Regions from separate parts of the Exiguobacterium sp. s130 genome, predicted to be linked through region 1. Evidence: predicted binding sites of a transcription regulator. Region 1 holds the regulator's gene; the other holds the start of a gene.
The links. Region 1 encodes Rex, which represses fermentation and respiration genes when NADH is low (regulators of the CRP and FNR family bind a similar motif). Its sites were predicted from a motif close to TTGTGAAATATTTCACAA; they were not measured.

Region 1 (7,852 bases):
TGTGTTTCCGGCGCGACCCCTTTGATACCACCGTTTGCTTCATCGCCGTTTGCTCCGACCGTACCTGCGACGTGCATCCCGTGCATCGATGCCCCCGCACCTAAGTCACGGATTTCGCTGTCGTGATCGGCATAGTTATAGCCGTACGGTACTTTTTCCGTGAAATACTTTCCTTTTAAACCTTTTGTTTCTTTCGCACTCTCGACCTTCGAAGAGGTTAAATCCACCTTTGTCTCTGGACTCAAGACCATGTCTTTGTGCGATGGATCAATCCCCGTATCGATGACCGCGACGACGGTTCCTTCCCCTTTAAAGCCATAGTCCTGCCACGTTTCCTTCGCATTGACCATGTCCTTGCTGTACAGCATGTCTGGCTTGGCACCTTTATCGACGGTTGGGCGCGCATATTCGTGCGCGATATGTACACTTTTGACTCCTTCGAGTTGTTTGATATCTTCGATGTCACCGAACTTCACTTCACCACTGAATCCATTGATGACGGTTGTGAAGCTTTCTTTATATGTAACAGGAATCGCCTTTTTAGCGATAGCTGACTTGACTGATTTTTGGACGCTGACGAGTCGATCCTTGATCGATTCCTTTTCGGCATTGCTCAATGTGCTATACCGCTTGTTTTGAGATTGGGCGATTTGAATCGCCGGTTTTTGTTCCATCTCGATGACGACTCGGACTTTATCCGATTGTTTGTAGTTCTTTTCTTGTCCCGATTTCTTCAGTGAGAGCGCCTGCGGTTTTTGACCCGTCGCTTTGTCTTGCGAGGACAGTGCACCTTGCGCACTGACTAGATTGGAAGACGTCATTAAGACGGCTGCCATAAGTGCAATCTTCTTCTTCATGCGTTCGTTTCCCCTTTTCTGTAAAACCATAGTAGTAATACTAATAAAACAGTTTAACGAAAATTCTGTATTTTTAGTTTAATGAAGTTAATGGAAATAAACAATTTATATTTGTCTATTTTTTTAATTTTTTTCTTTTTGGTGACATTTTATATTTGGAAGGAATTTAACTGGGAACATAAAAAAACTCCTCGAGCACTCGAGGAGTTGAACGTATGAACTTGGTGGAGACTATCGGGATCGAACCGACGACCTTTTGGCTGCCAGCCAAACGCTCTCCCAGCTGAGCTAAGCCCCCATGAATTATCTTCAGTATACGCATCGCTAACTGCTTTATCAATATAAACATAACGCTTTCATAAAAAAGAATTCCTCCCGAAATGGCTGGAAGGAATTCACGATTCATTTATTCAATTCACGCATCAAATCCGCCTGTCGTTCAAGCTCTGCCTGTTGCTCGAGGATCAAGACCTTTTTATACGTCCGCGCGGAAATCAAGATACTGATTTCATAGAGAACGAACAACGGCACTGAGATCATCAAGTGTGACGTCACGTCCGGCGGTGCGATCAATGCCGCAACGACGAACAGCGCGAAATACGCATATTTTCGATTCTTTCGCATGAAATATGGCGTCACAAGACCAAGACGTGTCAGGAACATCGTCACGACCGGCAATTGGAAGAGAAGACCAAACGGCATCGTCAACCGGATCAAGAAACTGAAGTAGTTTTCGACCCCGATGACTTGCTCGATCCCCAATTCTTTCCCGAGATCCGTTGAGACTTCGAGCAAGAAGGGAAGCAACCAGAAATACGAGAAGGCTACACCAGCCAAAAATAGAAAGAAGATGACTGGAATATACGTCAGTGTTGCTTTTTGTTCCTTTTCATAAAGCCCTGGTCGGACAAATGCCCACAGTTGATACATCCAGAACGGTGACGCTAAAATCAGCGCGATGATGAACGCAAGATTCAAATACAACATTAAAGGATCGGCGACGTTGAAGGCATTTAATCCGATACCGAGCTCTTTTAAGTCCGCTTGCAGAAAACGGACGAGCGGTCGAACGAGCGGAAATGCGACAGCGAACAGGACGACGACGATGAGGAGCGACCAGACAATCCGCTTACGCAGTTCGTCTAGGTGCGACGTCATGCTTTGTTCTTGATCAACCGTCATGATTCAATCACTTCTCTTTCGGTTCGTCCTTTTTATCGTCGTCCATGATGCCGTTCGTGGCATTCTTGAACTCTTTCAATGTTTGACCGGCAGCACGACCGAATTCCGGCAACTTCTTCGGTCCGAAGATGATCAACGCGACGACAGCAATTAATCCGATACTCGCAGGTCCGATACCTAACGTGAGCGGGATAAGGTTTTCCATTATAATTTCACTCCTTCAGCTGATTGCGAATAATGCTTCATGAAATAAACTAACGACTGCAACTCGATCGATAAATCGATGTGATGAACCCGAACGCTCGCTGGCACGTTCAACCGTGCAGGCGTAAAGTTCAGAATGCCTGTCACACCATACTCGACTAACTCATCCGCTACTGACTGTGCGAACTGGGATGGAACCGTCAAGATGGCGACATCGACCTGATTCGCTTCGATTTGTTCTTTCATGTCCGAAACATGATAGATTGGAACGTCATGCGTCGTTGTTCCGACCTTCTCTTCGTCCGCATCAAACGCAACGACTATCCGAGTACTATTATTCTTTAAAAAGTTATAATTTGCAAACGCTGTTCCGAGATGACCGACCCCGATTAAGGCAACATTCGTCACCTCATCTTGATTCAAGGTTTTGCGGAAAAACGTTAAGAGATGTTGAACGTTATATCCATACCCCTTCTTCCCTAGTGCCCCAAAGTAGGAAAAATCGCGACGAATCGTTGCTGAATCAACCTTCACCGCCTCGCTTAACTCAGCAGAAGAGACGCGGAGCTTGCCTGAATTGTATAAACTTTGGATGAAGCGATAATATAGCGGCAACCGTTTTGCTGTCGCTTGTGGAATTTTTGTGTCTGATCCATTCATCCTGCAGTTCCCCCTTCGGCCACATCCATCGTGGCACCCAAATCTTTGCAAAAAGCTTTCTACTCTCCTTGATTGTAAACCACTTCACATAGAGTCACAAATAATATATTCCGCAGGACCTCGCGCTTTTGTTCGTGATAGACTAAAGGGTGGAAGGATGGATGGAAATGATACTCTTACAAGTCAACCAACTCTCGAAATCATTCGGCGTCGAGCCGATTTTAGAAAATATCAAATTGGAAGTACAAGAGCGCGACCGAATTGCGCTCGTCGGTCGAAATGGTGCCGGTAAATCAACCTTGCTCAAAATCATCGCTGGTGAACTCAGTCATGACTCGGGCGATATCATGAAAGGTAAAGATGTCAAAATCGGCTATCTCGCGCAAGACAGTGGTCTCGAATCGAATGAGACGATCTGGAACGAGATGCTGACCGTCTTTGAACATCTGCAAGAACAAGAACGGACACTGCGCCGGATGGAAATCGAGATGGGCATGGAGCACATCTTGAACGACCCGGTCGCTTACGATCGACTTCTGAAGACGTACGATCAAGCACAACATGACTTCTCAGAAGCAGGTGGTTATCAGTTCGAAGCGAATATTCGCTCCGTCCTGCACGGCATGCGCTTTTATCCAGACGATTACTCACGCCGGATCCAGACATTGTCCGGAGGTCAACGGACACGGCTCGCCTTAGCGAAGATGCTCCTGCAAGCACCAGAGCTTCTCATTCTCGATGAACCGACGAACCATCTGGATATCGATACGCTCGCTTGGCTTGAAAGTTACCTCGGTGGTTATCGTGGTGCCGTTCTGATCGTCTCGCACGATCGGTACTTCCTCGATCAAGTCGTCAATGTCGTCTATGAGCTCTCTCGTAATGTCTGTCGTAAGTTCACGGGGAACTATACGAAGTACCTCGAGCAAAAAGCGGCATTGTACGATCAAGAAATGAAACAGTTCGAACAGCAGCAAGAAGAAATCGCGAAGATGCAGGATTTCATTCAACGAAACATCGCTCGGGCGACAACGACAAAGCGTGCTCAAAGCGTTCGAAAACGGCTCGAGAAGGTGGACCGGCTCGACCGACCAGATGGAGATGAACGCAGTACGGTCCTCTCCTTCCCAATCGAAAAACAGAGCGGGAATGACGTTCTTCAAGTCAATCAATTGGCAATCGGTTACGAAGAAGCTGTCTCAAAAGACATCACGTTTCGCTTGCAACGCGGCGAATCACTGGCACTCGTCGGACCGAACGGAATCGGGAAGTCGACGCTCTTAAAAGTCCTCGTCGGTCGTTTACGTCCTCTCTTCGGTGATTTCCGTTTTGGCACCGGCGTCTCGATCGGGTATTACGATCAAGAGCAAGCAGAACTCAATGACCGGAATCGTGTCATCGATGAGATTTGGAACGAATGGCCACTGATGCGCGAACAAGAAGTCCGTTCTGTGCTCGGACAATTCCTGTTCAGCGGCGACGATGTCTTCAAGATTGTCCATGAATTGTCCGGTGGCGAACGCGGACGTCTCGCGCTCGCAAAACTGAAACTCCGGAAGACGAACGTCCTCATCCTTGACGAGCCAACGAACCACTTGGATCTGGATTCGAAGATGGTCCTTGAGAACGCTCTCGTCGACTATGAAGGTACGCTACTCTTCGTTTCCCATGACCGGTACTTCATCGATCGGATCGCGACACGCGTCATCGAGATGAGTGAAGCTGGTGTGACAGAATACCTCGGCGATTATTCGTACTACACAGAGAAGAAGGCTGAACAAGAAGAAATCGCTCGCCTTGAAGCCGAAGAGGCAAAAGCGGCAAAAGTCACGGCATCGAAGACGATCGACAAAGAAGCACAGAAAGAAGAAAAAAAACGCCGTCAGCAAATCGAACAACTCGAACAAGATATTGAACGGCTCGAACAGCGTTCAGCGGAAATCGAACAGTTGCTTTGCGAACCGGAAGTTTTTAATGATATTCCAAAAGCGACAGCGTTATCTGCGGAACGAGACCAGATCGATGTCGATCTACTTGAATTGATGGAACGATGGGAGAACCAACACTGATGCGAACGAAAAGCTTTTTCATCAACCTGATTCAAGGACTGTTATCCGGTATTCTTTATTTCGTTCCGATGTATGCGGACTACGTGTCCGCCTTCATCCGCCCGGATGCCTTTAATGCTGCTCTTCCTTTGTTCCTTCTGATTTCTTGCATGATCGGACTTGTCATCCAGACATGGAGCGGTCTTCTCGTCAGTCTACTCTCTGGACTATGTTGTACGCTTCTAACGACACAACTGTTCGTCGAACTCAATGATCCATTGATCATATCCTATTATGGTAGCGTCACTCCCTTGACTGCCTTTTTGATCAGTTGTGTCGGGGTTTGGGCGCTGGCAATCATTTTTTATTTGCTCGATGGTTATCAGTATAGTAAACGTCACGGACTCGAAGGTTCTTCAAACGAAATCGATCCACAACCTTGAAGTCCGATCGATGAACTAGATACGCGATATGAAAAAAGGAGTGGAGATTCCGGTAGCTAGACCGGTCTCTCCACTCCTTTTTATTTAAATCGAAACGTTCGTCGTCAACATGGATCGTACACTGAATCAAGCATTCACACTTCTATCATTTTGTCGGTCGAGCAATCGTAAACGTTTTCCCGATCGTCGCATAATCATTTCCCGCTAAGCGAGCGATAGCCTTCAATCCTGCCGCATCGATCCGGAACGACTCGACGAGTTCATCCGCGACGTGATAGCGCAGTACTTCCCCGATCAAAAGATCGGCACCTTCTAGCTCGACATGTTGCGTTAAGCGCATCTCGAACCGGATTTTCGCTTCCGCGATTCCGGGCACGTCGATTGCGTCGCTATCGACGAGCGTTAAATCCGTCCGTTCGAGTTCACTTTCACCGTAAGCGAGTGGCGCAGCCGTCTCATTGACAGCGTCGACGATTTCTTCGCTGACGATATGGATGACATAGCTTTGTTTTGCTAGGATATTACGTGCCGTATCCTTTTGTCCCTGATCCGTCCGTTGTACGGCAATCACCAGTTGTGGCGGACTACTTGATGCGACCGTAAAGAAGGAAAAGGGGGCGGCGTTGACCGTCCCGTCTTCCCCTAGCGTCGTCACGAAGGCAATCGGACGCGGAATGATGCTTCCGATCAGTAATTTATAATTGTCTTTTGCGCTAAGCGTTGATGCCTCGAACTTCATGAATGACCCACCTTTTTCCTCACCCGATGAGTGCAGCGAGTGAATAGTCTCCAGCACCGATCATCGCCACTCCAAGGGCGATAACGATCAATGCCATGTTGTATTCGTACCCGTTCTGCGTCACCCAGTAACCATTCGCACCGTGTACTTTAACGATCGCGACAAGCATCGAACCGATGATGAGGATTGCAGCGATCCAGAGGAATACCCCGCTTGCAAACAATAATCCACCGATTAATTCAGCAAGACCCGCTGTAATCGCGAGTGCCTTCCCTGGCTTCATGCCGATTGATTCGAACCAACCGCCTGTTCCAGCGATGCCGTGTCCACCAAACCAACCAAATAATTTTTGTGTACCGTGTGCAGCAAATGTTAAACCGATGATTAAACGAATGATTAAAAGTCCTGTATCCATCATTTCTCTCTTCTCCTTTTACCTAATGTTTTTAAGTTACTTTAAGTAACTCGATAAACAGACTATATCTTATCACTTACTAAAAGTAAATAGATTTGTTTTAGTTCTTTTTGTTACATTAAGTAAAATGATTCGATTTTTTTAGCAGAAGCGGGTATACTACAACTATAGAAAGGATGAGTGCTGATGGAAGAAGTCGCAATCCAAACGGCTCTTTGTCCCAAAGTCGAACATGCCTTTGAAATCTTAGGTAAGAAATGGACAGGTCTGATTTTACGTCACTTGTTGACGAAGACATGTCGTTTCAATGAGATTCAAGATGCCATCCCCGAATTATCAGGTCGCATGCTCACGGAACGTATGAAGGAGCTCGAAGCGGAAGGCATCGTCATCCGGACTGTCATTCCCGATCGTCCGATTAAGATTCAATACAGTTTGACCGACAAAGGGCGTCAACTCGAACCGGTCATTCGTTCCATTGAAGAATGGGCCGAACTACAAGACTAATGTATGAAAAAGCATCTTCTTCGGAAGGTGTTTTTTCATATGATCTTTTGACATTGATAATCATTATCAATTAAAGTAAGGAAGTACAGCGAAAGGAGGAACATGCATGCAGATTGCAATTGGATTCGTCAGCATGTCCGGTAATACGGAAGATATCGTCTCGATCATTCAACGTGAGCTCGAGCAACACGATGTCAACGTGACGATCACAGAACTGGATCAATTCGTCGGGGAGGATCTATCACGTTTTGATGGTCTACTACTCGGCTCATATACATGGGGAGACGGTGATTTACCGTATGAAGCAGAAGATTTCGTCGAGGAGCTACGGGAACAATTTTTAGACGGGATGCCGGCTGCTGCTTTTGGTTCGGGGGATCTTGATTATCCGAAGTACTGCGCAGCCGTTGATTTGATTGAAGACGCATTAAAAGAAGCTGGGGCGACCATCGTCACGAATGGCTTGAAGATTGAGTTTGATCCGAACACACCGGAGAAACAAGCCGCTTGTCGCGCGTTCGCACAGACGTTTCATCGCTTTTTGCAGCAGGTCCATTCATAAGTATCGTTTGAATCCGTCATGTAAGGGAATTCTTAAAACAGACTCTATGAAAGTGAGATGAATGTTTTTATGACGATTCAAGCACTCGTCTTTGACGTCTACGGTACATTATTCGATGTCCATTCCGTCAAAGAGCAAGCAGAGGAGCTGTATCCGGGACACGGAGAAGCGATCAGTAAACGCTGGCGAGAGAAACAACTGGAGTACTCTTTCCTTCGACAATTAAACGGACAAT
Region 2 (7,852 bases), on a different contig from region 1:
ATCGAAGCCGGGACGGTCATGACAAATTCCGGATCAACGATCGCGACGTCGGGTGTCAAGGCATAGTCAGCAATCGGGTATTTGACGTTTTTCTCTTTATCCGTGATGACGGTGAACGGTGTCACTTCTGAACCCGTACCCGATGTCGTCGGAATCGCGACGAACTTCGCTTGACGACCGAGTGTCGGGAATTTGTAGGCACGCTTACGGATATCCAGGAATTTTTGACGCAAGTTTGAGAACGTTTCGTTCGGCTGTTCATAGAAGAGCCACATTCCTTTTGCAGCATCCATCGCTGACCCACCACCAAGAGCGATGATCAAGTCGGGTTTGAAGTCACGCATGGCTTGGGCACCTGTCTGAACAGTCGTCACCGATGGATCTGGTTCGACTTGGTCGAAGATTCGGTAACTGACGGACTGTGGCAAGTTTTGAATCACTTTATCGGCATAACCGAACTGTACCATCGTTGGATCGGTGACAATCATGACGCGTGAGACGTCAGTCATTGACCGGAGGTACTGAACGGAGTTCTTTTCGAAGTAGATTTTTTCTGGTACCTTGAACCATTGCATGTTCACGCGTCGTCTCGCCACCTTTTTGACGTTGAGTAAATGTTTCGCAGTCACGTTTTCAGAAACAGAGTTTTTCCCATATGAGCCGCAACCGAGTGTCAGTGATGGTGTCAACTCGTTATAAAGATCACCGATTCCGCCATGAGCAGATGGACTGTTGACGAGGATCCGGCAGGCTTTCATGCGGAGTCCGAATGCTGTCATCAAATCATCGTTCGTCGTATGAATGACGGCGGTATGACCGAGACCCCCGATTTCAAGCATCTGTTCAGCAATCGTAAACGCTTCTTCGGTGGATGCGACACGGTAAGCACCGAGGACGGGACTGAGTTTTTCATGAGACAGTGGTTCTGCTGCTCCAACGTGCTCGAGTTCCGCGACGAGCATGACCGTCGTTTCCGGAACATCGATCCCAGCTTGTTCTGCTATCCATGTCGCAGGTTTCCCGACGATGTCCGCGTTGACGGCACATGTATCAGTTTTAATGACGAGTGATTCGAGGCGTTGTTTTTCTTCCGGTGTACAGAAGTAACAACCGAGTGCTTCCATTTCTGCACGGACCGTTGCATATATTTCTTGGTCAACGATGACGGCTTGCTCAGACGCACAAATCATCCCGTTATCAAACGTTTTTGAGAGAACGAGATCGCTGACTGCCCGTTTGACTTTTGCAGATTGTTCAATGTAGCAAGGAACGTTCCCTGGTCCAACACCGAGTGCCGGCTTACCTGTTGAATATGCTGATTTGACCATTCCTGCTCCACCTGTCGCAAGGACCATGGCGATGTTTTCGTGGTTCATCAAGACTTTCGTTGCTTCAAGTGATGGTTCTTCGACCCATTGAATGCAGTCTTTCGGTGCCCCTGCTTTGATGGCTGCGTCGCGGAGTGTTTTCGCCGCTTCGACGGAACACCGTTGTGCCGACGGGTGGAACGCGAAGACGATCGGGTTGCGGGTCTTGATCGCAATCAATGCTTTGAACATCGTCGTCGATGTCGGGTTCGTGACTGGTGTGACACCACAGACGACACCGACCGGTTCAGCGATATACGTGATGCCGTTTTGTACATCTTCTTCCAGAATCCCGACCGTTTTTTCATGACGTAGACTGTTGTAGATGTATTCTGTCGCAAATATATTTTTAATCATCTTATCTTCAAAGACACCCCGACCTGTCTCTTCTGTTGCGAGACGAGCGAGTTCGACGTGCCGTTCAAGTCCGGCAAGTGCCATATCACGGACGATCGTATCGATTTTTTCTTGATCGAATGTCAATAACTCCTGTAATGCACGTTGTCCTTTTTCAACGATTTGTCCAATTGCTTGTTCGACCGGCGTTGCCGTCGATTTTGTTTTTTCTTTCACAGCCATGAGTGGTTTCCTCCCTGTCGTGGAACGAATCTGAGTTTGATTTGCCAACCATTATGTCAGGAATGCCAAGCTGTTTTTCAATAGTTTGTGCTTTCCTTCACAAATCAATCATAACTCCTTTTTCCTGTTTTGTGCATGACCATCCTGTGAATTCCCTCACATCCTTGGTAACGTTTACATCTATTGCGGATTCTCCTTTTTCATCGTTTTGCTTCATGTACATGGATGTGTGCGATTTGTCACACCTTGCGTTTTCCTGACTTGATAGCCGTTTCATCATCTTGTATTCTGATATGGGGTACATATTAAGAGCTACCACTAAAGGAGGACACTTCAATGTCAGTTGTACAGGAAATGCTAGCCTTCAACGAGCGATTCGTCGCCGAAAAACAGTATGAGCAGTTCGTCTCGGATAAGTTCCCGGATAAAAAGGTCGTCATCCTGACATGTATGGATGCCCGCCTAACAGAACTTCTTCCACACGCACTCGGCCTAAAAAACGGGGATGCGAAGATCATCAAAAATGCCGGTGCTATCCTATCGCACCCATTCGGTTCCGTCATGCGCTCGATTCTCGTCGCGTTGTATGCCCTTGGCGCTGAAGAAGTCGTTGTCATCGGTCACCACGATTGCGGCATGAGCACGATTGATCCTAAACACATGATCAGCGAAATGAAGGATCGAGGTATCGACCAACAGATTCTTCACACGCTTGAAGTATCAGGTGTTGATTTGAACCAATGGTTACGTGGCTTTACGTCAGTTCAGGAGAGTGTCGCCCACTCCGTCAGCCTCGTGAAGAACCACCCATTACTGCCACCTGGTACGAATGTCCATGGACTCGTCATCGACCCAGGGACCGGTAAACTCGACGTCGTCGATTGCTGATTGCTCTCTTATAGAAGAAACTCAAATAGATTCGGGATATTCTACTCCGTCTTAAATTAAAGATGATGTGCCATTTTCTCGTAATGGAGAAGGATGGCACATTTTTTTGTGTAAGCCATTTTCAGTGATCTATATGCTTTTCCCTTCATGCTTCCAGGTATTAAAAAATAAGACTTTTATACAAAGCTAGAAAGCCTATCGTGAAGTCATTTAATACGAGGTCAGACTTTTATCCTTGACAGTGTTTCAACATGGCTGTAAGATACTTTAGTATAGTGCAGTGATAACAAAAGAAAGTGTGGTTTTACCGAATGATTAACGCCGTATTGTTTGCCGTCTTTTTACTATTCATCTTAGCGATCTTCCGCGTCCACATCGTGCTCGCGATGGTCATCAGTGCGTTCGCCGGCGGTCTCGTCGGCGGTCTTGATTTAACGAAAACAACCGAAGCGTTCGCGGGTGGTCTTGGTGACGGAGCCGAAATCGCTCTTAGCTACGCAATGCTTGGTGCGTTTGCCGTCGCCCTCTCGAAAACGGGCTTACCGGATGCTCTCGCTCACGCATTGATCGCACGTTCACGAGGTAACGCAAGTGCCGCATCAGTCAAGAAGTTAAAAGGATTCATCTTGTTCGCGATTCTGTTACTCGCGATCAGTTCACAAAATGCTCTACCGATTCACATCGCCTTCATTCCGATCATCATTCCGCCGCTTCTTGGTCTTTTTTCTCAGTTGAAGATGGACCGACGTCGAATTGCGATCATCATGACATTCGGTCTCGTCACACCGTACATGTTCTTACCGATTGGATTCGGAGACATCTATCTGAATCAGATTTTACTGAAAAACCTGAAAGCTAATGGTCTTGATACGACGGGAGTTTCTGTCATCGAAGCAATGGCGATTCCAGCACTCGGAATGGTCGTCGGTCTCTTGATCGGTCTGTATACGTACCGGAAAGAGCGGACGTATGAAATTCGTGATATCGCCCCGGACGACTATGAAATCCCGGTCATTACGAAATCGAAACTTGTTCTAAGTGGTATCGTCGTCATCGCGACACTGATCGTTCAACTGCAGACGGAATCAATGATTCTTGCTGCATCGACGGGACTTATCCTCTTCTTGTTGCTTCGTCTCGTTCGATTCAGTGAAGCAGATGACGTCATCACGCGTGGTATGCGGATGATGTCATTCATCGGTTTTGTCATGATCTCAGCGAACGGATTCTCGAATGTCTTGCGTAAGACGGGTGATATCGAACCGCTCGTTGAGAACTCAAAAGCATTGATGGGCGACTCCCAACTTGTTGCCGCGTTCGTCATGCTCTTGATCGGTCTTATCGTCACGATGGGCATTGGATCAAGTTTCTCAACTGTTCCAATCATCGCTGCGATCTTCGTTCCACTTTGCATCCAGTATGGCTTCAGCTTAGAAGCGACGGTTGCGATCATCGGGACAGCAGGTGCTCTTGGTGACGCTGGTAGCCCCGCGTCAGACTCGACGCTTGGACCTACGAGTGGTTTGAATGCCGATGGTCAGCACGATCACATGCGAGAAACCGTCATTCCGACGTTCTTGCACTACAATATTCCGTTGCTCATCTTCGGTACGATTGCTGCGGTCGTGTTATAAAAACAAGACGGATTCGCTATCATGGTGGATCCGTCTTTTTAATTGTCTCCGTTTTTTTCCTTTTCATTTGATCTTCGGTTCTCTAAAATAAAGGAATGTACTGATTACAAAGGAGTTGTCTTACGTGTTATCTCAAATCGTCAACCAGATTTTACTTTCACTTGCCGATCTCGGATATTTCGGTATCGCCCTCGGGTTGATGATTGAAATCATACCGAGCGAAATCGTTCTCTCATACGGCGGATTCATGATTTCTCAAGGAACGATTAGCTGGCCACTCGCTGTCGTCGCCGCCGTCATTGGCGGATTGTTGTCGCAATTGTTCTTATATTGGTTTGCTCGCTATGGCGGTCGTCCATTGATCTTGAAGTACGGAAAGTATGTCCTGATCTCTGAACATCATCTGGATTTAGCTGAACGCTGGTTCTTGAAATACGGTCAAGGTGTCATCTTCGGAGCTCGCTTCATTCCTGTCGTCCGCCATGCCATCTCGATTCCAGCTGGTCTTGCGAAAATGGATCAAACGAAGTTTTCGCTCTACACGATTCTTGCCATCATTCCATGGTCAATCTTGTTCCTCTATCTTGGAGAAACACTCGGAACGAACTGGCGCTCGATCAAGGAAGTCGCTGCACCATATACGAATGGTGTTTTGATTGCTGCCGTCGCCTTAATTATCGTCTATTTCTTCTATAAACGCCGTCAACGGTCGGTTTAACTCATTAAGCAGTCTGTCTGTCGACGGACTGCTTTTTACAACAGACAGGAGGTCGTGCCATGCTCACATACCCGCTCGCCCATTTCCCGCTACGTCGTTTGATCGCATCCTATCGTTCTGGAAGCCCGGTCGCAACTGGCATCACTGTCGACGGACATATTTTAATCGTTGAAGAATCGATTGATGAATTTCGTGAAACACAGATCCTCTCCATTCATCAACTGAAGGATGACTGGCGAAAGACGACGATCGTCGAAAGAAACGACATCGACTTTTCCCTCGTTGATCGTTTTCCAGACGGACGGCTGTTACTCGTCGCTTCTCGTTGTGATGATGATATCGACGGCACATGGTTGCCAAACGCCTTTATCTACGATCCTCAAGGTCAGTTACTGAATAGCTTTTGTTTAGACGACGGGATTCAAAATATGCAAATCGACGAACAAGGTTGGATTTGGGTCAGTTATTTTGATGAAGGTGTCTATGCCGATGCCGTCACGAGTTCAAATGGTGCTTTCGGTCTGGTCGCTTTTGACGATACAGGTGAAGTGCAGTATAAGAATCGGCAATATCCGATTGATGATTGTTATGCTCTGAATGTCTGTTCATCAACAGAAGTCTGGTTCTTCTACTACTCCGATTATCGTTTCGTCCGTATTAATCAAGAGGACGATCTCGTTTGTGAGGCTCCTACGATCGCCTTTTCTCAGTTCGCTCGGTACAATGACCATCTACTTGCCGCATACTCTGATGACATACAATTACTTGAACGAAATGGAACACGTTTTAAGGGCATTCGTTCGATTCGTTTCATGACCGAACAAGGAAATTCCCTGTCAGGCGATCTTACAATGCGTGATGATTTGATCGTCTTAGCAACTGCTGAGCATCTGTATGTCGGGAGATTAGGTCAACAACTTGACACTCTATTAATGGGCGAATGAAAGCTGTTACATATTTGTTTCATGAATATCTGATTATTGAAAACTCTATTTCAAATTTTCAAAAAGACTAGCCGTGCCCTATCTGAGGATAGTATACTCAGCCTTATAGTTCTTACGACAAGTTGTCTGAACATTATGACGTCACAGATTTTTTTGGGGGAAACGATGAGTTCGAATTTGAAACGAGATTTAACAGCACGACAGGTACAAATGATTGCGCTCGGAGGAACGATTGGTGTTGGTCTCTTCCTCGGGGCGTCAAGTACGATCGCTTGGACAGGACCATCAGTCTTACTTGCGTACATGCTAGCCGGAGTTTTTATCTTTTTCATCATGCGGGCACTCGGCGAGATGGTCTACACCCATCCGCACAGTGGATCGTACGCAAAGTTCGCAAACGATTATATCCATCCAGCTGCTGGTTTTTTAACAGCAAGCAGCAACATCTTCAACTGGGTCGTCGTCGGGATGAGTGAAGTCATCGCCGTTGGAACGTACTTACGCTTCTGGTGGCCTGAACTACCAACATGGATTCCAGGGGTCGTCGTCATCATTCTCTTGACGCTCGCAAACCTTGCTTCCGTCAAAATGTTCGGTGAACTCGAGTTTTGGTTCGCTTCGATCAAGATACTGACGATTCTTCTGATGATCGTCGCTGGATTCGGCATTATTTTCTTTGGACTAGGGAATGGCGGAAATCCAGTCGGTCTTTCGAATCTTTGGGCAAACGGCGGCTTTTTCACAAACGGTTTCACCGGCTTCTTCTTTGCCCTCTCGATCGTCTTCGCCTCTTACATCGGTGTCGAGTTGATTGGAGTCACGGCTGGGGAAACAAAAGATCCAGAGAAAAACATCACGAAGGCGATCAATGGTGTCGTCTGGCGGATTTTGATTTTCTACGTTGGAGCGATTTTCATCATCGTCACGGTGTATCCATGGAACGAATTATCCGATCTTGGAAGTCCATTCGTTGCGACATTCGCCAAGGTCGGTGTGACGATTGCTGCTGGCATCATTAACTTCGTCGTCATCACGGCCGCTTTATCCGGTTGTAACTCAGGAATCTTCAGCGCCAGTCGGATGATCTATGCATTAGCGGAAAAAGGGCAGATGCCGTCTTTCTTCTTAAAGATCAATAAACGTGGGATTCCACTCTATACAGTTCTAGCCATTTCAATCGGGATTTTCTTTGGTGTCATCCTCGATATCATTCTCCCGCACGTTCTCGGAAAGGATACGAACATCTTCGTTTATGTCTACAGCGCTTCGGTACTACCAGGGATGGTGCCATGGTTCGCGATATTAATCAGTCATATCCGTTACCGAAAAATCGAAAGTGAACGGACAGCCTCGCATCCGTTCAAAATGCCAGGTGCGCCGGTGACGAACTATCTATCGATCTTCGCGCTGATCACAGTACTCGTCGGCATGCTGTTTAATGACGAGACACGCGTCTCAATCTTAATCGGAATCGCCTTTTTGATTTTAAGTACGATCTACTACATCGTAAAAGTACCGAAAATCGAAAAATAAAACTGTTGTACTCCTCTCATGACACAATGAGAGGAGTTTTTTTCATACACTGTATTTTTATTTTGACCTCACATATTATTCATGGTATTCGTGATTTCCCGAACGTCTAAAAACAAACAATTTAACGACAGAAAGGAGAGATGAAATATGAACGGATTCAATCGTTTCCTGCTCGTCCTAATCGGTATT

Region 2: a site for Rex is predicted at 2,032-2,049, ahead of adhE (bifunctional acetaldehyde-CoA/alcohol dehydrogenase). Genes of this name have one in related genera too.

What each region holds. Positions count from the first base shown of each region.
Region 1 is NZ_JACSNI010000001.1:4,960-12,811, reverse strand. Features, by position in the region: gene HZS85_RS00105 (S8 family serine peptidase) at 1-857, opposite strand, end outside; tRNA gene HZS85_RS00100 (tRNA-Ala) at 1,080-1,155, opposite strand; gene tatC (twin-arginine translocase subunit TatC) at 1,260-2,039, opposite strand; gene HZS85_RS00090 (twin-arginine translocase TatA/TatE family subunit) at 2,047-2,244, opposite strand; gene HZS85_RS00085 (redox-sensing transcriptional repressor Rex) at 2,244-2,903, opposite strand; gene HZS85_RS00080 (ATP-binding cassette domain-containing protein) at 3,071-4,972, shown strand; gene HZS85_RS00075 (hypothetical protein) at 4,972-5,394, shown strand; gene HZS85_RS00070 (flavin reductase family protein) at 5,540-6,133, opposite strand; gene HZS85_RS00065 (DoxX family protein) at 6,153-6,551, opposite strand; gene HZS85_RS00060 (winged helix-turn-helix transcriptional regulator) at 6,735-7,055, shown strand; gene HZS85_RS00055 (flavodoxin) at 7,162-7,617, shown strand; gene HZS85_RS00050 (haloacid dehalogenase type II) at 7,687-7,852, shown strand, end outside.
Region 2 is NZ_JACSNI010000003.1:477,351-485,202, reverse strand. Features, by position in the region: gene adhE (bifunctional acetaldehyde-CoA/alcohol dehydrogenase) at 1-1,946, opposite strand, end outside; gene HZS85_RS10115 (beta-class carbonic anhydrase) at 2,283-2,834, shown strand; gene HZS85_RS10110 (Na+/H+ antiporter family protein) at 3,149-4,468, shown strand; gene uptA (undecaprenyl phosphate transporter UptA) at 4,593-5,186, shown strand; gene HZS85_RS10100 (hypothetical protein) at 5,246-6,130, shown strand; gene HZS85_RS10095 (amino acid permease) at 6,296-7,663, shown strand.